3 regions of the Cobetia sp. MMG027 genome follow, and region 3 is predicted to be linked to each of the others. Evidence: predicted binding sites of a transcription regulator. Region 3 holds the regulator's gene; each other region holds the start of a gene.

Region 1 (3,241 bases), on a different contig from region 3:
GCGACTCCACCCATCAGCTGCACAACATCGCGCTGCAGGGGCCGAAGAGCCGCGAGGTGCTGGCGCCGTTGATCTGGAATGCGCGTACCCAGCCGGAGGTGGAAACGCTGGGCTGGTTCCGCTTCATGGTCGGTCGCCTGGCGGGGCCGAATGGCATCCCGCTGATGGTGTCGCGGACCGGCTATACCGGTGAGCTGGGCTATGAGATCTGGTGTCATCCGCATGACGCCCCGGCCGTGTGGGGGGCGATCTGGGCGGCCGGTGAGCCGCATGGCATCGCGCCGCTGGGGCTGGATGCCCTCGACATGCTGAGGATAGAGGCGGGGCTGATCTTCGCTGGCCATGAATTCTGCCCGCAGACGTCTCCCTACGAGGCGGGCATCGGCTTCACCGTGCCGATGAAGAGCAAGGAGGATGATTTCGTCGGGCGTGCGGCCATGCAGCGCGAGACGCCGGAATCCCGCCATCGGATCATGGGCCTGAGGGTGGACAGCAGCGAGCTGGTCAGCCACGGCGACCTCGTCTATCACGGGCGCTATCCGGTCGGGGTGATCACCAGCGCGACCCGCTCTCCCTTGCTCAACCAGTCCATCGCCATGTGTCGTCTCGCCCCGGATTTCTCAAGCCCCGGAACGCAGCTTGAGATCGGCCAGCTGGATGGCCATCAGAAGCGCCTCGTCGCCGAGGTGGTGACATTGCCCTTCCATGACCCTGAGCGCCTCAAGGTGCGTAGCTGAGGGATGCATGGCGCATGACCGAGACCTCGCGCGTGAGGCTGGCCGGTGACGATCCGTATATGCAGTACGACTCACGTCATATCACGGTGCAGGACGCCGCCTGCCTGCCTCAATAACGAACACCCTCTTGCTAGGTGGTGATTTCCGGGCTTCATATGTGAAGAGGTGTCCACGATTTCGAGAAGATATCAATGAAAACAACGTATTACTGAAGGTGGCCATCAGGGGTCATCTGGCATGTCGCTTGCTTTATCCAGCAGGTCCCCCTTGAAAAACAACAACAACCTTCGGGCAGACAGGGTTTCCACCGGCAGGCATGCGGTGGCAGACCCGGCCCGGAAAAGGAGAAAAGACGATGGATGAAAAGACGTTGCAAAGCATATTGGATATGCACCAGGCGATGAACATCGAGGTGTTCTACTGGTGGTGTACCGCCATCATGTTCCTGATCCACGCAGGCTTTCTGGCCTACGAGATCGGTGCCTCCCGTTCCAAGAATGCCCTGGCATCCGGCATGAAGAACGTGCTGACGCTGGCCTCGATCATCCCCGCCTTCTACTTCGTGGGCTGGTGGATCTACAACGCCTTCCCCAACGGGCTGATTCCCATCGAGGCTTCCGCGGCACTGCCCTGGAGCGCGAGCATGCGCCCGGACGCCGATGACATGGGCACCGGTATCTTCTTCGCGGCCTTTGCCCTGTTCGGTGCGACCACGGGCTCGATTCTCTCGGGGGCGGTGATCGAACGCATCCGCCTGGGCGCCTTCCTGTTGCTGGCGGTGATTCTCGGTGCGGGTGTCTGGATCCTGGCGGGTGCCTGGGGCTGGCATCCGGATGGCTGGATGCTGCACAAGCTGGGCTACCACGATGTCGGCGCGGCGGGCGTGGTGCATGCCGTGGCCGGTTTCTTTGCGCTGGGCGTGCTGCTCAATCTGGGCGCGCGCATCGGCAAGTACAGTGACGATGGCAAGCCGCAGGTGATCGCACCGCACAACATGCCGATGACCTTGATCGGGCTGATGCTGATCATCGTCGGTTTCTTCGGCTTCCTCGGTGGCTGCATCATCTTCAACACCGGTGACATCGGCTGGACCACCATCTACGGCAATCGCACCAACCTCTCGGCCTTCGCCTTCAATACCCTGATGGGCTTCGGTGGCGGCGTGATCGGTGCCTATCTGTCCTCGCGTGATCCCTTCTGGACCATGTCCGGTGCGCTGGGCGGCATCATCACCGTCGCGGCGGGGCTGGATCTCTACAACCCGGGCCTGGCCTTCGTGCTGGCGGTCACCGGTGGCGCCCTGATGCCGAAGATTGGCGCGCTGCTCGAGAAGCGTGGCCTGGACGACTCCGTCGGTGCCTTCGCGGTACATGGCTTCTGCGGCTTCTATGGTGTGGTACTGGTGGGTGTCTTCGCCGCGGGCTTCCCGAATGTCGGCGAAGGCGTGCCGGACGTCTCCTTCACCGGGCAGCTGACAGGCGCGGTGGTGATGGCAGTGACGGGCTTCGTGCCGGGTTGGGGCGTTGCCTATCTGCTCAAGAAGTTCAACCTGCTGCGCGTGCCGCCGCATGTCGAAGTGCTCGGGCTGGACCTGTTCGAAGTGCCGGCCAAGGCCTACCCGGAGAGCATGGCAACCGAGTCATCTTCCAGCGTGCCGGCACGTTCCGGTGGGGTAGTGGCAGCACCGATGGACAAGCGTCCGGACATCAGCTGAGTCGGTTCTGACGATTACCCGCATGAGGATTGGCTCGTTTGTTGCAGCGTTCGTTGCCATCTGTCCTGAAGTCTGGCTGCCAGCCAGTGACGGAGCGAACGGGCCGATTCGTTTTCTTTCTTCTCCAGGAGTCTTGTCATGGAAACTGTCGATACTGCGGTACATGCTGCCAACTATGCGTTCTTCTTCAGCAATTCAGGGATGGTGGCGGTCAGTCTGTTGATCGCGGCTGGCGTCTGCATCTCGTTGAGCGTCAATATCCTGCGCCATGAGAAAGCGTCATTCCGCAGCAAGAAGACCCTCTGATCCATCGGGGCCTTCTTGCTCCGCAACCACAGAATGCACAACGCCGCGAAGCCATGCTTCGCGGCGTTGTGCATTCTGTAGGCCCGATGTCACATGTCAGGTGACACAAGGCCGTCAGTCAATCAGATCCTGTCCGTCACTCAGACCTTGTCAGTCGCGAGGGAGCGTTCGGCGGCTGTCTCGCCGCCTGCTTGTCTGGCGCTCTTGTCGGGCTGCGCCAGGAAGGCTTCCAGCGAATCATCCATCGCGTCGAGCCAGGGCGTGTGATGGCGCGGGGCCAGGGTGCCGGTCATCAGCGAGCGATAGGAGTAGTCACGGAAGGTCATGATGTTCTCGTGCTTGTGGAGCTCCCACTCGAGGAAGGTGCGATTGACGCCGTCGATATCGAAGCTCGGATAATCCGTCTTGGAAATCAGTGACTTCACGTAATCGCCCTGGAAGCGGATCATCGATTCATCGCTGTCCAACGTCTCTTCCCGGTCAC
Region 2 (3,241 bases), on a different contig from region 3:
CGTGAGTCTCGATCCTTGATTACTTGCGGCTGGAGGTGAATTCCGGATACGCCTCCATGCCACATTCCGCCAGATCGACGCCTTCGTACTCTTCCTCTTCGCTGACGCGCAGTCCCATGATGGTCTTGATGACCAGCCAGACCACGAAGCTTGCGATGAATACCCAAGCGAAGATGGACACGGCGCCCAGCAGCTGTGCGGAGAAGGTGGCATCGTCATTGGTCAGCGGCACTGCCATCAGACCCCAGAGACCGACTACACCGTGGACGGAGATGGCACCGACCGGGTCGTCGAGCTTGAGCTTGTCGAGGCCGACGATGGAGAACACCACCAGCAGGCCACCGACGGCGCCGATCAGGGTGGCAGCACCGACACTCGGTGCCAGCGGACCAGCGGTGATGGCGACCAGGCCAGCCAGGGCGCCGTTGAGGGCCATGGTCAGGTCAGCCTTGCGGAACCACAGGCGGGCGAGGATCAGGGCGGCGATGACACCCCCGCAGGCAGCGGCGTTGGTGTTGACGAAGACCTGAGCGACCGCGTTGGCTTCATCGATATTGGACAGCACCAGCTCGGAGCCGCCGTTGAAGCCCAGCCATCCCAGCCACAGGATGAAGGTGCCCAGGGTCGCCAGCGGCAGGTTGGAGCCCGGGATGGCGTTGATCTCACCGTTCTTGCCGTACTTGCCCTTGCGAGCCCCCAGCAGCAGCACGCCAGCCAGTGCGGCGGAAGCGCCTGCCATGTGCACGATGCCGGAGCCGGCGAAGTCACTGAAGCCCGCTTCGCTCAGGAAGCCGCCACCCCAGGTCCAGTAACCCTGGACCGGGTAGATGACGCCCGTCATGACCACGGCGAAGGCCAGGAAGGCCCACAGCTTCATGCGCTCGGCGACTGCACCGGAGACGATGGACATGGCGGTCGCCACGAACACCACCTGGAAGAAGAAGTCGGAACGCGCGCTGTAGTAGATGTCGCCACCGGAAGCGAGCGCTTCCTCAGCGGTATTCTCGGCGCCGATCAAGAAGCCCAGGCTCGGCAGGAAGCCGCCTTCGGCGCTTGAGTACATGATGTGGTAACCGACCACCATGTACATGGTGCAGGCGATGGCGAACAGCGCCACGTTCTTGGTCAGGATCTCGGTAGTGTTCTTGGCGCGTACCAGGCCAGCTTCCAGCATGGCAAAGCCGGCAGCCATCCACAGCACCAGGGCGCCACAGACCAGGAAATAGAAGGTATCAAGTGCGTACTTGACCTCGATGATCTCGTTCATGCGGGATTCTCCTTTATTATTGTGCGCGGGGCTCAGACAGCATCGGCGCCGCGTTCACCGGTACGGATACGGATCACGTCATCCAGCGGGGTGACGAACAGCTTGCCGTCGCCGATCTTGCCGCTGTTGGCTGCCTGGGTGATGGCGTCCAGCACCGTTTCCACACTGCTGTCATCAACAGCCACTTCAATCTTGACCTTGGGAAGGAAGTCGACGACATACTCGGCGCCGCGATACAGCTCGGTGTGGCCCTTCTGTCGCCCGAAGCCCTTCACTTCCGTGACCGTGATGCCTTGCACGCCGTTGTCGGCCAGCGCTTCACGCACGTCGTCCAGCTTGAAGGGTTTGATGATGGCGGTGATCAGTTTCATGTGCTGCCCCCGTTTGCTACCGCAATGATCTGTCATGTTGAGTGCGGCCAATCAGACACTGCTGGTGGCCTGTTCCTAACAAGTGCATCGCACGAGGTATGCCATGAGGTTAAAAAATCTTTAAATTCATCTAGTTGTGCTGAGGGAAAAAGCAGCTCCGCAGCAAGGCCAAAAATGACGGCAAGGAGAACGCCATGGCGATGCACCGCTTTGGTGCCTGAATTGCGGCTTTCGAGGTAGGAGATAGCGCTAATATGGTGCACAAGGTCCGTGCCTGCCGTCAGTGGCGAGAGATTCGGGGTCGAGACATGCGTCAGGCCAGCGGGTTGCGTATCCTTGCAACATGACATGATGTCCCCCACGTTTCGGGGAGATCCTTTTCTCTGACCGACAGCCCCATGATGGGCCCGTCGGCTTGCAATGGCTGAGGTGGAGCATGTTCAAGAACGACGTCATCGGGCGTATGGCCCAGCAGATCGGTGAGCGCCTCCAGGACGCCTCGCACGGCCCGGAAGAGCTGCAGAAGTCCGTACAGGGCGTGATGCGCAGCGCCTTTGATCGCATGGAACTGGTGTCGCGCGAGGACTTCGACATCATGATGGATGTGCTGACGAGGACTCGCGGGCGTGTGGAGTCGCTGGAGAAGCAGGTCATCGCACTTGAGGCGCTGCTGGAGAAGCAGGGACTGGTGGCGGGTGCTGCGTCGACCACCGAGCCTGCCGTGGCGGTGGACGATGAGGGAGAGGCCGCGCTGGCAAAGCGGGAAGCCGCCAGCCACGCCGAGGAGATCGAGCGTCAACGCGACGCCTGAATGGCATGCTGCCAAAAAAAACCGCCACACCCGTCGAGGTGTGGCGGTTTTTTTGTGTCCGTCGCATGAGGCGGGTGCCGGGCAGGTCAGACCGTCTGTGGACGAGACCCCATCAACCAGCGGACCAGACCCACCAGAGATGCCACGATCCAGAACACCTCGATCACGAAGCTGGCGAGATTGAAGTTGATGCACAGGCTGATCAACAAGAGGATCGCCCCGCTCAGATTCATGAGGTTGTAGGTCAGGCTGCGTGCATCGAGTCTGCCAATCTGCAGCAAAAAGAAGGCACCGACCACCAGAGAGGTGCCGAGCATGCCGATGATGTCCGCCATGGGTGCCAGCGAGGCAAGCATGTCTTGCATGGGGTGTTACTCCTGAAACAAGCCGAAGTCGTCCTGAATGGCTGGCCCTTTCCGTGGGTTGGACGATTCTCTGCCACCCTTGGGTGGCCTCCTTGAGACAGCTTGGCGGTTGTATCAGCAGGGCCGAGACAACCGATCAAATATACCAGCAGTCCCCCTCTTGAGGCACTCCTGTAGCGCCTGGAGTACCGCCTTGCATGTTCCATGAGCACTCTTCTGGTGCAGGCCCGAGGGCTTGTGATCAGTCAGGTGCTCCATGTCGCCAACTTCGTGAAATATCTGCCAGAACGCGCGTTATTTCATGGAAAAAGCCGGTTGATGGGCTATTTTCAACGTTCAGTCCGCATGAATGTCTCGAGCTGAGCAGACACGGCAGCCAGTCCGGCGCATCGAAGGAGGCTGGCATTGGGTGGGGCCTGCGTGACTT
Region 3 (3,241 bases):
TGAGTTCCACATGATGCCCGGTGATATTCACTTGCATGGACACGCTCCTTTATCCAGCGGGTTGCCTTTGAATTGTAACCCTTTTTGACTGCGAGCAAACCCTGATTGAACGCGCGGCCACTTTCTGACTCCGGCCATGGTCTCGTGGCGATCATCTGCTGGCGAGAGCGGCGGTGCCGGTGTACCGAGCGTCTACCCCGACAATGCCCAAGCTTTGAACAAAGATCAACGCTGCGCTGCATCGTGGGGCAAGGCTTGTCTTCAACCCAGCGAGGGATATCAGCAGGTTCTTCATGAGCATCGCCTCGCATCACGGACGGAATGGGGCTCGAGAAACCGGCCGTTTGTGGCCAATGTCAGCATTTACGTCGACGTTCGTGTGGCAGGAGTCGGTGGCGACCCCTGGCTATCTGTCCGTGGGATGTGAGGGAAAAAGAAAGCACTCTGGAGAAAAGTGGCTGGAAAAATAGGCAATTGGGGGCGTGAAGTCACTCACGCAGTCGCAAGGACAGGCATTGCCAACCGGTATTCAGACGACCGATTGGCAGATGATGTCAGGATGGCAGGTGCAAGGGGGCGAGCTTCAGCGCTCCGACGTGTGGAGCCCGCTGGCTTGCGGGTATCCGTTGTCGAGACTCACGCCAAGCGCTTGCGCTCGCTGGAGGAGGGGATGCCCATGGCCTCGCGATACTTGGCGACCGTCCGGCGCGCTACCTCGATGCCATCACTGGCCAGCAGATCCACCAGGCGTGAGTCGGACAATGGCTTGCGCGCCGGTTCTTCCGAGATCAGCTTGCGAATGCGCGCACGGATCGCGGTGCTGGAGTGCGCGTCACCGTTGCCGCTGCCACCCACCTGACTCGAGAAGAAGAACTTGAGTTCGAACACGCCTCTCGGGGTGTGGATATATTTCTGGGTGGTCACCCGCGAGATGGTGGATTCGTGCATCTCGACCACTTCCGCGATGTTGGCGAGGATCAGCGGCTTCATGCCTTCTTCCCCCTGCTCGAGGAAGTCGATCTGGCGCGCCATGATCTCGCGGCCCACCTTGAGCAGGGTGTCATTGCGTGAGGACAGGCTCTTCATCAGCCAGCGGGCTTCCTGAAGATTGTCCTTGAGGAAGGTGTTGTCCGCGGACTTGTCGGCCCGCTTGATGAGGGCGGCATATTCCGGCTGGATACGCAGCTTGGGCAGCGCTTCCGGGTTGAGCTCGACCTGCCAGCCGTGACGCGTATGACGGACCAGCAGGTCCGGGATGACGTAATCACTGGCAGGCTCGCCCCAGGCGGACGCCGGGCGCGGGTCGAGCGCCCGTACCAGACGAATGACGTGATCCAGCTCATCATCATCCAGGCTCAGGCGACGCTTGAGCAGCTTGCGATCGTCATTGCCCAGTGCCTCGAGGAATTGCCGCACCAGACGGCGGGCCTGGGCCAGCAGCGGCAGATCGTCCGGCAGCAGGGCCAGCTGAAGCAGCAGGCATTCGCGCAGGTCTCGAGCGAACACACCGGTGGGATCGAACTGCTGAAGGCGCAGCAGGACCTGCTCGAGTTCCGACGCCTTGAGGCCGGGCAGTCCCTGACCTCGCAGGCCATCGACCAGTTCGTCCAGGCTCATGCTCAGGTAGCCGGCCCCATCCACCGCATCGATCAGACTCTCCGCCATCTGGCGTTCACGCGCATCGAGGTCCGTCATCGCCAGCTGCCAGCGCAGATGGTCCTGCAGGCTTTCGACACTGGTGTTGCGATCGAAGTCCGGCCCGTCCTCGCTCGAGCTTCCGCTGCCGGAACTGGTCAGGCTGCCTGCGTGGTCCTGGTAGAGGTCCGACCAGTCACTGTCGAGAGGGTATTCTTCAGGAATCTCGCTGTTGGTCTCGGAGGTGGAGATCTCGCTCTTGTCCTGTGTCTCCGCGACATCCAGCGACTCGTATTCCTCGTCAAGCTCCAGCATGGGGTTTGACTCGAGCGCCTGCTGTATCTCCTGACGCAGGTCCAGCGTCGACAACTGCAGCAGCTGGATCGCTTGCTGAAGTTGCGGGGTCATGGTCAGGGAAGTGCCGAGTCGAAGCTGCAAGGTGGGTTTCATGGGGTCTGTCATTCACGGCAAAGGAACGTGCATCTACGCTATACCGTGGGTCGGGGCACTGACAAGGGGCAGTCGAGAATATTCAAGCAACTTGCATGCCATGTTGCCACCAAGGTGGTATGGACGTCATGCATTCGAGTGAGGTGTGGCAGAGCAGGAGGGTTCACGGGGAGATCACGCAAGCGCATGTCGAGGCGCTTGCGTGAGGGGGCGGGGAACGAGGCCCCGACAATGAAGCAGGAAGTGGCGGGTGCTGGTGGGTGCTGGTGAGAGCAGAAGAGGTCGGACGGCTCTCGTCAGGCTGACGGCTCTCACCAGGCTGACGGCTCTCACCAGGCTGACGGCTCTCACCAGGCTGACGGCACTCTCGGGCTAGAGCTTGAACTCATGACCCAGGTAGACATCACGCACCTGCTGGTTGGCGAGGATGGTGTCGGCGTCGCCATGCGCGATGATCTGGCCATCGCCCACGATGTAGGCGGTATCGCAGATGTCGAGTGTCTCGCGCACGTTGTGATCGGTGATCAGCACCCCGATGCCGCGGTCACGCAGCTGGCGCACGATGCTCTTGATCTCGCCCACCGAGATGGGGTCCACGCCGGCAAACGGCTCATCGAGCAGCACGAAGTCCGGCTCGGTGGCCAGTGCGCGAGCGATCTCCACGCGGCGGCGCTCCCCGCCGGAAAGGCTCATGCCGGCACTGTCACGAATATGCGTGATGCTGAACTCGTTGAGCAGCTCCTCCAGGCGTGCCTTGCGTCCGTTGCGATCCAGGTCCTTGCGCGTCTCGAGGATCGCCATGATGTTGTCGGATACCGAGAGCTTGCGGAAGATCGAGGCTTCCTGGGGCAGATAGCCGATGCCGGCGCGAGCCCGCTGATGCATGGCGGCGCCGGACAGGTCGTGGTCATCGATGGTCACGCTACCGGCATCCGAGCGCACGAGGCCGACGATCATGTAGAACGAGGTCGTCTTGCCGGCCCCGTTGGGGCCCAGCAGGCCTACGATGTCACCCTGGCGGATTTCCAGCGAGATGTCCTTGACGACCTTGCGACCCTTGTAGGCCTTGGCCAGATGACGAGCGCTGAGGGTACGTGGGCTGGCAGCAGTCATGCTCATTGGTCCTTGCTGGCATTGGCGCCACGTGGCGTCAGGG

Evidence for each region. Region 3 encodes sigma-54, which starts transcription at its own class of promoters, with help from an activator protein. Its sites were predicted from a motif close to TGGCACNNNNNTTGCTNT; they were not measured.
Region 1: the regulator sigma-54 is predicted to act here: its motif matches at 971-988, upstream of PJK54_RS11450 (ammonium transporter).
Region 2: the regulator sigma-54 is predicted to act here: its motif matches at 1,725-1,742, upstream of PJK54_RS09755 (P-II family nitrogen regulator).

What each region holds. Positions count from the first base shown of each region.
Region 1 is NZ_JAQJIO010000007.1:174,128-177,368, forward strand. Features, by position in the region: gene PJK54_RS11445 (DUF1989 domain-containing protein) at 1-737, shown strand, start outside; gene PJK54_RS11450 (ammonium transporter) at 1,093-2,451, shown strand; gene PJK54_RS11455 (hypothetical protein) at 2,590-2,757, shown strand; gene PJK54_RS11460 (NAD(P)-binding domain-containing protein) at 2,898-3,241, opposite strand, start outside.
Region 2 is NZ_JAQJIO010000006.1:121,414-124,654, reverse strand. Features, by position in the region: gene PJK54_RS09760 (ammonium transporter) at 20-1,267, opposite strand; gene PJK54_RS09755 (P-II family nitrogen regulator) at 1,300-1,638, opposite strand; gene PJK54_RS09750 (accessory factor UbiK family protein) at 2,075-2,449, shown strand; gene PJK54_RS09745 (CBU_0592 family membrane protein) at 2,536-2,814, opposite strand.
Region 3 is NZ_JAQJIO010000005.1:124,122-127,362, forward strand. Features, by position in the region: gene hpf (ribosome hibernation-promoting factor, HPF/YfiA family) at 1-37, opposite strand, end outside; gene PJK54_RS08020 (RNA polymerase factor sigma-54) at 637-2,085, opposite strand; gene lptB (LPS export ABC transporter ATP-binding protein) at 2,458-3,198, opposite strand; gene lptA (lipopolysaccharide transport periplasmic protein LptA) at 3,201-3,241, opposite strand, start outside.